4 regions of the Oceanobacillus sp. CF4.6 genome follow, and region 1 is predicted to be linked to each of the others. Evidence: riboswitches for the same ligand, from Rfam matches in the RefSeq annotation. Region 1 holds a riboswitch; each other region holds the start of a gene.
The links. Region 1 has a riboswitch for thiamine pyrophosphate ahead of ACHABU_RS06120 (YkoF family thiamine/hydroxymethylpyrimidine-binding protein). Riboswitches for the same ligand answer to the same signal wherever they lie in the genome.

Region 1 (3,904 bases):
GTCACATGTGGAGATGCCTGTGATGTTCCGCTGCTTGTCCCATACGAATCATATAAATAAGTGCTAATAATATTGATTCCAGGTGCTGAGAATTCCACCTCTGCGCCCGTGGAAGAAAATCCAGTGATATTCAAGCGACCGTCTACAGCAGATACGCCGATTACACTTTCATATTTTGCCGGGTGGGCGACACTATTTCCGTCATTTCCACTTGCACCAACAATTAAAATTCCTGCATCATAGGCTTCTTGTAACATGTTCTCCAATGACTCGCTGCTTTCATCAGTACCTAACGAAAGATTTATAATGTCCATGTTATTGTTTATGGACCATTCAATTGCTTCCAGTAAATCGGTTAGTGTTCCTTCCCCATTACTATCCAATGCTTTAACCGCATAAAGATTAGCTTCTGGCGCAACACCAACTACACCAATATCATTTTTCTTTGCGCCGATAATACCAGCGATATGCATCCCGTGCCCATTATCATCCAGCCATTCTCCTGTATCATCGACGGTTGAATGGCCACCCGAAATAAGTAAATCCTCATGCGGGGAAATCCCTGTATCAATGATTGCAATATTAACATTTTTGCCGGTAAAGCCCTCTTCCCATGCAAATGCTGCACCGGTTGTTAAAATATTCCAATGTTCCGTTTCTTCTAAAATATCCGTTTCCGTAACTTCTGTAATCGTTTGGATTTTATTTGATAATTCGAATGCTGTATTTTTCTCTATGTATGAGATATTAGAATTTCCATAGAGTCCCGTTAAATCACGGCTATTCATCGTTACAGCAACTGCAGATATATTCGTAAATTCATAGTCTATTTCACTGCTTGTTTCTATAATTAATTGTTTTCCAGCTTCATTTTCATACCCGATGATTGCCTCAACCTCACTACTTGCAAAGGCGTTTAATGGAATAAATAAAACGAAGAAAATCACAAATAAAAGGAACCTACTACATAACTTTGGTTTAGACAATTCTTTTAATCTCCCTCTCTATCTATCTTCTCTCTAAATTTTATCAGTTATGTCGATTTTTGTCTGCATTATTTTTGGAAAAAGATACAAATTGGTGCCTGTCACTCCCCGGTTTTTGTCATAATATGTCGAAGTAATAATAAAGAACTACTCGCTTCAGCTATCAAAATATTATTCGACAGAAATCGGGGAGTGACAGGCACTGTTCGGTCTACTTCAGCTTCTAAATATTTCGAGTTTCTTATTTACGTTTCTCACCTTTACAACATTCCTATAACGTGTTACGTTTGTATTTAGAAAATTGCATAACTGTTAGCGCTAGGGGAGCTGTTTTAAACGGCTGAGAAGAACTGTTTTGTTCTGACCCTTTGCACCCGAACTAGATAATACTAGCGTGGGGAAGTGCGGTCGACCGTGTATATCAATATTTTTTATGATGATAAATACAATAAGACTGCATTCCCTAAAGTGGGATGCAGTTTTTTTAATGGAAAAAATGATAAAACAGGAGGAATTTAGCTATGACTAATCAAAATCAGGCATGTACAAAGAGCGATATCGCCGGAGCAAGTTTTTCTATTCACCCAATGAGTGATGCATTCATTGCGATTATTAAGGGAGCACTCAAAGAGGTTGACACGTCAAAGGTACATCTGCAAACGGATGACGTCACAACAACTGTAAGAGGAAAACTTGTACACGTATTCGATGTCACAAAAGCGGTTTTTCTTCATGCAGCAAAAACGGGTGAGCACGTGGCATTTCAGGCAACTTACTCCCTCGGATGCCCCGGAGACTCGCAAGGTGAGGCATACATGGCCGAGGATGAAACACCTCTAAATTCCAATCTTGTAAAAGATATCAAACAATCGGTTGCATCTAAATTTTCACTTTACCCCCTTGGCGGCGGTGATTATATGGATGTCATCTATGCGCAAATCGATGCAATGAAAAAACATGTGTCCGTATCCCCTGCACATTATTCAACACGTCTGGATGGAGAGGCAGTTGCCATATTCGATGGACTGGAGCAAGTTTTTCAAGCAACTGTGGAAGGTGGGTCGAGTCATACCGTCATGACCGTCTCTATCTCAGCCAATAGTCCATCACACAAAGGAGATGCGAAAAATGGCTAATTGGAGATTTAAGGAAATTGTTGTCATGGCTGCTTTATCTGTCGTTTTTGGGGTTGTTTACTTAGCATTTTTGCCTGTTGGTGCGGTACTCTTTGGATTTTTCGGACCAATTGGCTATGATTTCATCTTTGGTATTTGGTTCATCGTATCCATTATTGTCGCCTATATTATCCGAAAACCCGGTGCGGCATTTCTATCAGAAACCATTGCCGCGATGATCGAAGTATTAATTGGAAACGCTATTGGCCCAATGCTTATTGTAACAGGGATGGTTCAAGGGATTGGCGCGGAAGCAGTGTTTGCTGCAACCCGTTGGAAAAATTATTCAACATGGGTATTAATGGCTGCTGGGGTTGGATCCGCTGTAACTAGCTTTGTCTATGGGTATTTCATGAGTGGGTATGCTGCACTCGCCCCTGGATATGTGACCGCTATGTTGATCATACGTATGATCAGTGGGGCATTAATCGCTGGACTGCTTGGTAAAGCATTGAGTGATGGACTAGCACAAACTGGTGTCCTTTCAAGTTTCGCTTTAGGAAAAGAATATCGAAAGAAGAATGCAGCATGAAACCTTTTGTCGAAGTGCATGATCTCAGCTTACGATTTGAAACGAATCAAAAAGATATTTTATCCAATTTAAATTTTAAATTGGGGCAAGGAGAAAGTGTCTTGTTACTCGGCCCAAGTGGTTGCGGAAAAAGCACGTTAACTTCCTGTTTAAACGGACTTTTCCCACGTGAATTGGATGGGGAGATGCATGGTAATATTTTTATCGATGGGAAAAAAACGTCTGATTACAAGCCTGGTGAACTAAGCAAGCAAGTTGGCGTCGTGTTCCAGGATCCGGAAACACAGTTCTGTATGCTAACTGTAGAAGATGAAGTAGCTTTTGGACTCGAAAATATCGGTGTTTCCTATGAAGAAATGGAGGCTAAAATCGATCAATCTCTCGCACTTGTTCATATGCTCGATTTTAAAGAATCTACCATAGCCTCCCTATCCGGCGGGCAAAAGCAAAAGCTTGCGCTATCATGCATCCTTGCACTCGAGCCATCATTGCTTATTTTGGATGAACCAACAGCCAACCTAGATCCAATCGCAACAAAAGACTTAATTCAAACAATCAAAATATTAAAGGAGAAAATCCCATTTGGACTGATCATCATTGAACATAAGCTGGATGGCTGGACAGATTTAGCGGAACGATGCCTTCTATTAAATCGAGACGGAGAAATTTTTTATGATGGCTCTTTACGAAATGCAATCAAAAATAATCGCCTGCAATTGACAGAACAAGGAATCTGGCTGCCGAATGTGACACAATATCTTTTGAAAAACAAACCGGAACTGACGGACCTTCCACTTACTGTCGAAGAATTTTCCGAGCATCCTTCAAGATGGGGGCACATCGAATCGGAAGCTGCAAAACTTGATTTCCCTGGGTCCAATACTCCCATTTTGGAAACTCACGCTATTTTCTGGTCTGCCAATAAAAAGGACATCGTAAAGGACGTTTCACTACCCTTTTACAAGGGGGAGTTTGTCGCCATTGTTGGAGCAAATGGCAGTGGAAAAACTTCCCTCTCCCGGATACTGGCCGGCATTCAAAAGCCTGCTTCTGGAAGTATTCTGGTAAAAGGAAAAGCCTTAAATGAATGGAAGGAATCCCTATTACGGCAGGAGATTGGTTATGTTTTTCAAAACCCGGAGCATCAATTTATTACGAACACGGTCTTTGATGAGGTTGCATTTAGTTTAAAAATAAAAAATGAACCTGCT
Region 2 (3,904 bases), 160 kb from region 1:
CATCAAACGTATGAGGCTTTTCTGTAGCGCCAATAATGACTTTGCCGCCAGACTTCGGAACGATATAGCCCCCAGATGAAAAAATACTGGATGTGATCATTCGTTCAGGAGTATGTACGGAAAAGCATTCGCCTTTTACGGGATACGTTTCTAGTGATATGCCGGTTCTCTTAAGGATGTGTTTGCTCCATGCTCCGCCCGCAACAATGACATGATTTGCGGAAAAGAAATCTGTTCCTGTTCTTACACCGGAGATCCGATTATTATCTTGAACCAATTCCTGTACTTCGGTATATTCCAGGAAGTCTGCTCCTAAAGCGGCTGCAGATTGGGCCAATGCTTTGGATAAAAGTGGGGCCGACACTTGCCCATCATTTGGCATATATAATCCACCTTGTACAGCTTCGGAAAGTTCCGGTTCCTTTTCTTTCACTTGCGCAGTAGGCAACCATTCTACCTTTTCACCTAACTTTTCTTGAATGGCTGCGATTTCGCGTAAGTGTGCTGCTTCTTCTTCTGATTGAGCAACTTTTATAATTCCACTTTGGATAAGTTTGATATTGATAGTAGATAAAAATTGAAGCTCTTCCGCTAAGGCAGGAAACATTGCTCTACTTTTACGTGCAAAGGACAGGAGCGGACTATCTTCTCCTATTTCATTTTGCGCACCTAACATGCCTGCAGCAGCACGTGATGCTTTTTGAGCGAGTGCCCCTTTTTCTACAACGAGTACATGGTAATTACGCTTGCTCAAATGGAATGCAATGGAACTGCCGATGACACCTCCGCCAACAATAATGACATCATACTGTTTCTTCATTTTTCCCCCCCTTTCTTAATGCATGTTTGTAGGATATTGCCTTTGCGACTGGATCACTGGACAATAACACTCCTGATAAAACCGCGATACCGCTTGCACCATGATTGATGATCTGTGGCGTATTTTGAGGGGTGATGCCACCAATTGCAATCACTGGAATGGATACATGCTGTGCGACTTGTTTCAAGCCATCCAAACCTTTTGGCTTTACGCCGGGTTTTGAGCGGCTGTCAAAGACATGACCATATAGCAAGTAATCTGTACCGTGTTGAAGTGCGGAAACAGCTTCTTCCACGGAATGAACGGAACAGCCAATGTACAAGGATTCATAAGTCTTTCTTGCTACGGATACATCGATGCTTTGATAGGTTAATTGAACACCTCGTACCTGCATTGCGTTGGCTACATGAATCCGGTGATTGACCATGATTTTTTCAAGTGGAATGCCTTTGGAATGAAGTAGTTCGATTGTTTGCATATATTGAATATCGGACCATGATTTCTCTCGAATATGAAAAAAACCTACATAACCGTTTATTTTTTCAGCAATGGATACAAACGTTTCAGGTGATTGTTCCCCAGTTGAGATAATATGAAGTTCTCCGTATGTATCATCTTTTTTGTTGAAATCATTCATCCTAAGTTTCTCCTTTAAGATCATTTGAAAAAATAAAAAAACCACTTCCCGCATGAAAAGGAAAGTGGTTTTATCGCATAAATAAACAAATAGATTACGATATCCGTTCTTTCACTTCCCTCCGCCGGCATCAACCGTATCAGGTTCAAAGAGTCCCAAAGTCAATCGCTTTGATCTCAGCCCTTTTAAAAGGCACCTCTAGTGAATCGGTAAATATTTAATTAACAATTTGAATAAATTATAACATTCTTAAAATGATTGTCAATAGCCGAATTATCTTAGGTATGTCTGTATGAGGAGGTATAGATAGGTTAGCTTTAAGGGACACGAGGACATAGTGGGACGAGAGGTCACCTCATGTACCCTCTGTCCCACTCAGCTTTCACAAAAGCATAATAAGAATGAAAAGGAGCTTGGTAAGATATCCAAGCTCCTTTTGTGTGAATGTAGTATTTAGATATGAATTATATTTTTTCCTGCTTTTCCACAATTTTCCCCATCCTAAAGGAAGCCACGATAAGGACAATTATAAGCAAGAGTCCGAGGTTTCCGATTAATGGATAGAACCATGCAACAAGTGTTGTAAAGCCGACAAAGCTTAATGCAAATGCAACCATACCGGTGATTATTGTAAAGATTTTAAATTTCTTTGTTCCCATTTCTGTAAATCTGGCACTAAATGAGAAGAACATACTTATGGCAGTATTGAATATCATTCCAAATAAGATAAAGGTATAAACAACCCCTAAAATTGGAGAAATATCATCTGCAAGTTTTAACATCGGCATGTCAAAAGCGCCGACAATATCAACTTTCGAGAAGATCATAATATGACTGATGATAATTAGAACACCAATCGCGAGCCCACCTAAAAAGCCACCAATTGCTGCTGTTTTCTCATTCTTTTCATCCCCACCCATTACAATCGCCATAGAAAAACCTACTGCAATGTTAAAGGAGACATAATTTATCGCTGAGAAAATCCAGTTTGGCAATGCAGAGTCGTACTGCTTTGCGATTGGATCAAGTGTTGCAAACGTATTGTCCATTGTTGCTACGCTGAAGATGAACAGTATAATAAGCGCAAAAATTAAAAACGGCGTAATACTTCCGATTACCTGAACAACTCTAGTTAAATTGAGCATTGCAATGAGTACGACAAGCGTAATCAAGAGCAAATTACCGACAACTATGGGAAGGCCGAATTGTTGATTTAAAATAGACCCGCCCCCAGCAACCATAACAACACCAACACCAAATAAGGTGAAGATAATGATATAGTCAATGATGGTACCTAGAACTTTTCCGCTCATTTTATGAATCGCGTCTTGATGAGAGGTTGCTTGCATGCGACTACCAATCCTAGTCATCACCATTCCCATATAAGCAAATAATGCGGTAGCAATGATTGCACCGATAATCCCAATCGTCCCGAAACTAGTGAAGTATTGCAAAACTTCCTGACCAGAGGCGAATCCGGCACCTACGATAATGCCTACAAATGCACTGCTAATTTGAAAAATTCTCTTCATTGTATCCTCCTGTTGTTTTATTGTTTCTCTTCCAATTATCTTAAACCATAATACGCTTCTTATTGCTGGATAAAATTGGGGACCATTTTGATTTGCAAATTTAGACATTATATGTGGTAAAGTTTTATTATAACAGAATAGTCATGTAAGTAGCTGGGTTGTTGTAGTTAAAAGATTATTTAGTCTATTCACCAAATTAATGCAATGTAAATACACCATAAAACTAAAGACAATTTACCAAAAGAGGAAGACAATGCATTGGGGGGAAGAGGGGGAACATTGGGGGCAGGCACCGTTTCCCGATATTTTCATTAAGGACTGAATATGGTTTTCTATTGATTTATCCCCATTTTAGTAACTGAAATCATAGGGATTGAGACAATGACAATGGTTGTTTCTGGTATTGATGAAAGGGATTAGAGGGCTGTCGACTGCATGTGGGAGAAAAAGAAATAATATTCTATTTCCTGAGCAGGATATAGAGGGAAGACCCACCAATTCCTATTATTTTTAGATATACTTCGGGGCAATGTACCTGTCCTTCTGTCCCACAAGTTTGAAAAAACTATTAACTATAATTCCTGCTAAAAATCTGTTATACTACAAACAGACCCGTTGGTATGTTAGGAGAAATACACGAATATGGATACAAAATCGCTATTAATTGAAAAATCTACAGCTCTTTTTCAGGCAAAGGGTTATAAAAATGTTGGACTTAACGAGATTTTAAAAGTCTGTAATGTTACAAAAGGAGCGCTTTATCATCATTTCCCAAATGGAAAAGAAGAATTATTGATTACTTGTTTACACGATTTAAATGAAGCCATTACCACAGATATCGAAGCTATTTTCAGTAGGCACCCTACAACACAGGAGGCCATCCTCGCCATGATCGATAAGTTAATTGGTAACTTT
Region 3 (3,904 bases), on a different contig from region 1:
CTGCACCGATGTAGTCAACCAACTGTAGAGGACTCTTTTCAACTTCGTAGGGATTTGATACAGAAAGCCCAATTATCTTAGTTGGAAACATTTTACGTAATTCTTCTACTGATTGATCGTCTTGTCCAACATGAATCCCGTCTGCATCTAGAGGGGTTACCAAATCAATATCATCATTAACGATAAACGGAATATGGTGTCTTCGGCATATATCTCTTAATTGCTTGCCTAATTCTAACTTTGCATGGCCAGTAAGTGATTTGGGTCCCTTTTCGCGAAATTGAAATGCTGTAATTCCAGCTTCTGCTGCTGATTCTAAAATTTCTGTAGGATCAATGGTACAGTTTTGGCTGCCCATAATAAAATATTTACGCAAGTTTTGTTTTATATGATGTTTCATTCATTATCTCCCTTTTAGAAAACTTTAATCGAGTGAAGATTCACATCGTGTTGCCCAGTGGTTTGTTGGGCCGCTTCCAGATCCAAGTGGAAAGGAATATTGAATTGCTTCCGTAACGAAATGTTTCGCTTTTTTAACGGCTTCATTTAATGGTAAACCTTGACTCAAATAGGCTGTAATAGCTGCAGAATAGGTACAACCTGTACCGTGTGTATTTTTAGTATTGATTCGTTTAGCAGAAAAGGTATGAAGGCTTGAACCATCGTATAGGAAATCAATTGCTTCACCTTTCATGTGGCCACCTTTCACCAGTGCAGCTCCGGCACCAAATTTCTCAACAATATGCTCTGCAGCTTGTTTCATATCATCAACCGTTTCAATACTTTCACCGGTCAGATATTCAGCTTCCGGGATATTCGGTGTTACTAAAGTAGCTAATGGCAAAAGCTCTTTTCTTAGAAAGTCACGCGCATTTTCTTCAATTAATGGGTCTCCACTTGTTGCAACCATAACAGGGTCCATAACATATGGAGCATTTAACTTTGAAATCTTACTAACCACGAGTTTCATCATATCTATATTGGCAATCATTCCAGTCTTTAATGCATGAACAGGCATATCCGAAATAACAGAATCCAGTTGCTGTTTGATCATATTAAGTGGCACATGATGGATGTCCTGGACACCAGTAGTATTCTGGGCAACTACGGATGTTATAACAGACATACCATAGCTTTTTAATTCCTGGAAAGTTTTTAAGTCAGCATGAATTCCTGCTCCACCACTAGGATCTGTCCCAGCAATGGTAAGGACACAAGGTATTTGTTTCATCGATATGACACCGCCCTTTTTGATGGCCACTCGTCACATGCTTTGATTCTGTTTAGTTCTGCATTTGAAGCAGCTTTTCTTAATACGTCAGTAAATGTCATCATATAGCCTCCTAATTAATACGTGCTAAATTTTTGGTTTTAACTCTTGATACGATAAACCAGCCAATGAAAGCACCGGTAATGCTGCTGACAAGAAATCCCGGTAAAAAGGCAAATGCACCAACGGAGGTACCCATTAGAATGCGGGCAAATGGTACCGCGAAAAGAGATCCGATTACTCCTGAACCGATCGTTTCTCCAATTACTGCCCATCCCTTTTTACCACCTTTTTTATAAATATAACCAGCTAGAAATGCTCCAACCATGCCTCCAGGAAAGGCCAATAAAGTACCTAAACCAAGCATGTTCCGAAGTAAGCCAATCATAAATGCGATGGCAACTGCAGGACCTGGTCCAAGCATGATAGCTGCCATGACATTGACTGCATGCTGAACAGGATATGCGCGTGCGATCCCTGTTGGAAACCACAATAACTGAGCACCTATCGTTCCAATTGCTACAAAAACTGCCATTGTTGTTAACAAAAGCGTTCGATTCATATTATTCCCCCTACATTTTTCATAAAATACGATTAGAAAACGAAGGCGTCACCAAGCTTTTGGGTGACAGCCTTCGTTGCACTTATGCAGTAAGAAAGTAGTTTATACTTTCTTAACTGTCAACAAAAAAGCCAGATCCTTTATGGACCTGGCTTGGTAGGCTGAAAATAGAATAGACGATATAATAAACGTCCGACTACTTCCCTCCGCTAGTATTAACCAGATCAGGTCCATAAGAGTCGGAAAGTGAATGCTTTCCTCTCAGCCCACATTTCATTTGGGCACCCCTAGTAGTTTCATGCTATATAATTGTGTGTACAACTGTAACCTTACCAAATTTTTTAACTTTTGTCAGTATTAACTTGATAACCTGGTACAACTTTGCCAGGTGGAACGGAAGGCGAATGATACGAAATAGAATATAAAAGTGAATAAATATAGTCTACAATTTGAAATATTTTCTGGTATAATATGTAGAAAGAAAGGAGGTATATGTTGAAATGGAAGCAAAGTTTGATCAGATTATTGCTGAATTAGGAAAGCTTCAAAAAGGGCAGGAAGACTTAGTCTTGAATCAAAAGCAGATGGCAAAGAATCAGGTTCGCATGGAAAAGAGTCAGGATCAAATGGGAAAAAATCAAGAGCAATTTACGGTAAGCCTGGAGCAATTGGCAATCAATCAAGCCCGGATGGAAAAAAATCAAAATCGCTTCGAATTAAAACTAGATGATTTTACTGTTGAAACACGAAGTAACTTTAAACATACACAGAACCAACTAGACACACATGCAAATATTATCAAAAAGGTAAAATAAAAGCGACCACTAGGTTATTCTTCAATTCGTGTGTTCAGCCCCATTTCTTAATCAAGTTTCTGCCACGCAGTCATAACTTCTCAGTAAAAATGTTTTTATTATACTTAAAAAGGTTAGATAGGATGTTTTTACAAGTCCCATCTAACCTTATTAATTTTAGGATGGAGCATAGGGGGCTCGAACCCCTGACCTCTTGCATGCCATGCAAGCACTCTCCCAGCTGAGCTAATGCCCCAGATTCATAATTATGATTATAGCCACTTTTTATCAATTTTTCAAGAAAAATTTTAGAGTAATGGCTTTAGATAATATAAGATATACTATACAAAGCAATAAATTTATTTGTTATTATAAAAAATAAAAACAAGGAGGGTTATTTTGCCAACCAATGATGAGCGTCTGTTTTCTATGCTGATTTATGTACTTAGCTTTCCTTTTCCTATCTTAGGCCCATTACTTATTTGGTTACTAAAGAGGGATGAGTCCGAATTCGTTGATTATCATGGAAAGGAATATTTTAATTTTTTGGTTTCCTATTTTATCTTTGGAGCAATTGGTACACTATTAATTATTTTATTAGTGGGGATTGTTATACTCATTATATTAGGCATTATGGCAATTATTTTGACAATTATTGCAGCGGTCAAGTCGTATCAGGGGGAACGATATAGATTCCCTTTTATTATTCACTTCATTAAATAAGAGGACATTTCTGGTTCTCTTATTTTGTTTTTACTCTTTGGAACTATATCCAGAAAATAGAACGAAGGACTTATGAACCCTTTTTAAAAATACATAGTACTAATGGTCTGAATTTACAATATATTTACAAAAGTTTACAAATATTTCATAGTAACCCTCTTACTTTTATGCAATATTTAAGAAGGACTAGTGCGGATTTTGTCTTAAAATCTCGCATCTGGAACAAATATTCTAAAAAAACGGAGGGTATCAATGAAGCGTATAGCTTTTAAAAAGACCGTTAGTATGTTTCTTATTTTAGCGCTGACATTCATGAATTTCACACCTGTATTTTCTATGTCTGCAGCTGCTGAAAGTAATGAAGCGACAGCAGAGGATTTATTTATTTCGGAGTATATTGAAGGTAGTTCTCATAACAAGGCGATAGAAATTTATAATGGTACGGGAAGTGAGGTGGATTTATCAGGCTATGGATTAGAGTTATATAGCAATGGTGCTTCTACTGCAAGTCAGACACTGGAACTTTCCGGTACCCTTGCACATGGTGATGTTCTG
Region 4 (3,904 bases), on a different contig from region 1:
GTAAACTGGGTTAAACTTAGAATGTTTCTAATAATCCCCTTGCTAAACTTGATTAAAACAAGGCTGTTTTTCGTACTGTTTATAGCCTTTTAATCGTCGCAGAGTTGAGATAAACTGCGAAGTAACTTATCTCGCCGTCCGAGATCGCTCTGGGCGGAAGCTTTCCGCGGGCACGGCCTCAGCCCTGAAGAGAAAACCACTCTTCTGGTCTTCGGACACGTGCTGTTCCCGCAGGAGTCACCGCCCGCCGCTCACCCGGACTGGTGAAGCTGTTTGATGAGATTTTTATAGCAATCACTAATGCAGTTAATAGTTTGTAAACGTCTAATCAGCTCTGGGAAATACACGGAGACTTCTGCGGGAGGAAAGGCATAGGTGAGACTCTGAAATGCGTCAGCATGAAGAGGCTCAACAGCCGCCCGCGAAAAGCGCAGTGTATTTCCCAGAGCGGTCGCCGAAGTTTCTGCATACCGATAGAAACCACCAGCAGTTACTTCGTAGTTTATATAAAATCGGACGATAAAAGAGGGAAATTAACGAAAAAATCCTTGAGTATAGATGTATCCAGACTGCTCAGCGCAAACAGTTAATCCAAACCAAAGTCAACTTAAACAGTGTAGCTCCAGTCCTCCTAATTCTATCAAGGCTTATTTATCCATTTCATTCTGCGAAAGTTGAATAAGATAGAAAACAAGAATTGGAAGACTATTTCTTTTCTTTCCTATTCACACAGTCATTACATATTAACTTCCCATTTTCTTGAATACCATTAAAAAAACCACTTTCACAATATATATTTTTCTTACATGATGTACACTTCCCTATTAATTCACGTATACGATCAGCCTCCAATAAATATAAGGTAACCTCATTGATTATGAGGTTACCTTATTGTGAGCGAATATACAATACTTCTAAGCTACGTTCAATAACGTTCTAGGTTGTTTATGGAACAAGAAGAACACAATAACCGTACATAAAATAAAGGATGGAACCATGTAAGAACCATTATAAATTAATGAATATAACCATGCAGGTTGCCCCTCAATTGCGGAGCCAAAGAACACGAGCCCTGCTACATAGTGAGCAATAAATCGTAATGTAGACCCTAATAATACCCCAAGCGTGATATAAGTAAGATATTTCTTTGTTTCACCTGACTTTACTGCCTGTTGAATTCGATTGGCAAAAATACCGGCAAAGCCTATGACTGTAAAGGCTAACGCGTAATCAATAAATCCTTGTAATGGTGTTAAAACATATGCTGTTCCGGTTGCAACCTGTAATACTCCCCACAAAAACCCAGAAAGCAGACCACCTTTTAACCCCCAGCGAAATGCAACTATAAATACGGGAATCATCGCAAAGGAAATCGATCCACCCTGAGCCCATATTTTAAATGATAATGGTAAAATATCCAAAAGTAATGCCAACGCAGTAAAAATTGATACTTCAACTAAGAATAAAATTCGTTTTGACCTCAACTGTATTACCTCCCTTTTTAAATTTCCACGCAAAAAAAGCAATGCCGAGGGGAAGCTTCCTGATGGGGGAATCCGCTCACATTGCTTTTTAATCCATCAAAAAAACCACCAATCCCTACGCTAGTACTAACTAACAGGTTCAAAGGGTCTGAACAAAATGTTCACTCTCAGCCAAATGGCTCCCCCTGTAGGCTTTTATTCTATATGCTTCATTTGTTATGTGTATTGTACCTTATTATAAAGAAAATAACAATCTCTTATAACCCAAAAAACTTTTGGTTCAGCATTTTATTCCTTGCATCTCGGAATGGAAAATTTATGTTTCAATTCGAAGAGTAAGGGAACATTAAAGTAGTCCTACCTTTTATTAAATTAAATTTAAACTTAATTCATTTATTTTTAATTAAAAACACTTGACTTTAAACACGTATCAATTTATACTAGGTAACAGAAAGTAACTACCGGGTTACAGAAAATTATTTGGAGGGATTTATAATGACAAAAACAGTTTGGACAGTTGACCAAGTACACAGTGAAGTCGGTTTCTCAGTAAAACACATGATGATTTCAAAAGCTAAAGGCACATTCGATTCATTTGATGCTGTAATTGAAGCAGACGTAGAAGATCTAACAGATTCTAAAGTAGAATTAACTGTAGATATAGCAAGTGTGAATACACGTAATGAAGATCGCGATAATCATTTACGCTCAGGAGATTTCTTTGATGCAGAAAACTACCCTAAAATGACTTTCGTCGCTACAGATATCAAGAAAAAATCATCTCATGACTATGAAGTAATTGGTGATTTAACGATTAAAGAAACTACGAAGCCTGTTACACTTGATGTTACATTTGAAGGTCAAAGTAAAGATCCGATGGGCGGAGCTACTGTAGCTGGTTTCAGTGGCAATACATCCATTAACCGTAAAGATTTCGGCCTTACTTGGAACGCAGCAGTTGAAACTGGTGGCGTACTTGTTGGTGAAGATGTTAAAATCAATTTTGAGCTTGAGCTTCATAAACAAGCGTAATAACCGACCATATCAAAAAGCTGTATTTCCTTTGTGAAATACAGCTTTTTGTATAGAATTGACTTAAATTATTAGTGGAGGTATATGAATATGATTGTCTATTATGATAGTTACTGCAAAATTTGTACAAATTCTTCAACCATTTGGAAAAGACTCGATTGGCGAAATAAGCTTACATTCGATTCATTTCGGAATATGAAAGATTATCCACTTGAAATGGAAAAGAGTCTTCATGTTAAATATAATAATCGATGGTACAAAGGTTATTCAGCAATTATTCAAATAGCAAAAGTGCTCCCACTCTTATGGATTCTCGTTCCATTCATGTATATTTTCAAGTTCATAGGACTCGGAGACACTATTTATAAACTGGTTGCTAATAATAGAAAACTTGTCCCTGTTAATCAGTGTGCAGACGGAGAATCGTGTCAAATCAATCCTCACTCCCGTTAAAGTACTCCACAGTATCTGAGGAGTGTACTGTAACATTCATTTGGCCATTCTCTGATTTGGCACGAATTAAAATCGGCTCGTTATACAGGTTCTTAAAAACAAAATCAGGCCCCCACCAGCTTACGGTTGCGTCTCTTCCTGGTGGAACATAGGGAACTTGTCTGCTATGGGCATATCTTTCCACTATTTGAACTCCTTTTAGATCTACTGCATTATAAAGCGTAGAAGAAACCTGACAAATACCACCACCAATATCCTCGGACAGTTCTCCCTTTACAATGACCGGCGCTTGTTTATATCCTCTTTCTGTTGTTCTTTCACCTACTACACCATTAAAGGAAAATGTCTCCCCTGGAAATACAACCGTGTTATTAATAGCTTCTGCAGCTAAAGCTATATTGTGAGACCTTTCTGAATTGCTTTGTTTATAGAAGGTGACATATCTCCCAAGCTCTTTCATACTAATTTCTCTTAAGAGTCCCTGATCTACTTTTGGATAAACAGAGGTTTTCGGAACTTTTAGCTTTCCTTTGTTATCACTATAATATAATTCTCTGAATAAACGATTGAATTCTCTCCTATCTAAAGTAACTCCCAATTTTTCCTTTATTATTGTACCGTCTTTATTAAATTGCGCATCCTGTGCTTCTTGATAGATGACTTCATCCAGGCTGTCCATTAAATTTATTAGTTTATATTCATCAATTAAAGCGTGATCAATCAAATCTAATCCGTATTGTTGAATTTCGACGGTATCCAATGTAATTTCATTATTATTAATATTAACATTGGCATCTTCGACATTCACCGTAAGGCTTGCTACCAGTATAACTGACAAAAAAGTAAGCACGTTCACACCTCCTACCAATAGTATGAAACAAACCTGATAATTCCATTCTAGAGTAGATAAAATTCGTTAATTCTACCCTAATTAA

Region 2: it holds a riboswitch for thiamine pyrophosphate, as region 1 does, so the genes downstream of both, ACHABU_RS06835 (thiamine phosphate synthase) here and ACHABU_RS06120 (YkoF family thiamine/hydroxymethylpyrimidine-binding protein) in region 1, are expected to answer to the same signal.
Region 3: it holds a riboswitch for thiamine pyrophosphate, as region 1 does, so the genes downstream of both, thiW (energy coupling factor transporter S component ThiW) here and ACHABU_RS06120 (YkoF family thiamine/hydroxymethylpyrimidine-binding protein) in region 1, are expected to answer to the same signal.
Region 4: it holds a riboswitch for thiamine pyrophosphate, as region 1 does, so the genes downstream of both, thiT (energy-coupled thiamine transporter ThiT) here and ACHABU_RS06120 (YkoF family thiamine/hydroxymethylpyrimidine-binding protein) in region 1, are expected to answer to the same signal.

What each region holds. Positions count from the first base shown of each region.
Region 1 is NZ_JBIMEX010000002.1:502,218-506,121, forward strand. Features, by position in the region: gene ACHABU_RS06115 (S8 family serine peptidase) at 1-986, opposite strand, end outside; TPP riboswitch at 1,297-1,404, shown strand; gene ACHABU_RS06120 (YkoF family thiamine/hydroxymethylpyrimidine-binding protein) at 1,508-2,122, shown strand; gene ACHABU_RS06125 (ECF transporter S component) at 2,115-2,693, shown strand; gene ACHABU_RS06130 (ABC transporter ATP-binding protein) at 2,690-3,904, shown strand, end outside.
Region 2 is NZ_JBIMEX010000002.1:658,734-662,637, reverse strand. Features, by position in the region: gene thiO (glycine oxidase ThiO) at 1-820, opposite strand, end outside; gene ACHABU_RS06835 (thiamine phosphate synthase) at 804-1,457, opposite strand; TPP riboswitch at 1,557-1,667, opposite strand; gene ACHABU_RS06830 (YkvI family membrane protein) at 1,922-2,989, opposite strand; gene ACHABU_RS06825 (TetR/AcrR family transcriptional regulator) at 3,632-3,904, shown strand, end outside.
Region 3 is NZ_JBIMEX010000009.1:139,976-143,879, reverse strand. Features, by position in the region: gene thiE (thiamine phosphate synthase) at 1-400, opposite strand, end outside; gene thiD (bifunctional hydroxymethylpyrimidine kinase/phosphomethylpyrimidine kinase) at 425-1,231, opposite strand; gene thiW (energy coupling factor transporter S component ThiW) at 1,344-1,832, opposite strand; TPP riboswitch at 2,017-2,131, opposite strand; gene ACHABU_RS14495 (hypothetical protein) at 2,333-2,647, shown strand; tRNA gene ACHABU_RS14490 (tRNA-Ala) at 2,810-2,882, opposite strand; gene ACHABU_RS14485 (DUF4870 domain-containing protein) at 3,026-3,349, shown strand; gene ACHABU_RS14480 (5'-nucleotidase C-terminal domain-containing protein) at 3,602-3,904, shown strand, end outside.
Region 4 is NZ_JBIMEX010000005.1:71,634-75,537, forward strand. Features, by position in the region: gene thiT (energy-coupled thiamine transporter ThiT) at 915-1,484, opposite strand; TPP riboswitch at 1,579-1,680, opposite strand; gene ACHABU_RS09765 (YceI family protein) at 1,980-2,516, shown strand; gene ACHABU_RS09770 (thiol-disulfide oxidoreductase DCC family protein) at 2,607-2,969, shown strand; gene ACHABU_RS09775 (VanW family protein) at 2,950-3,825, opposite strand.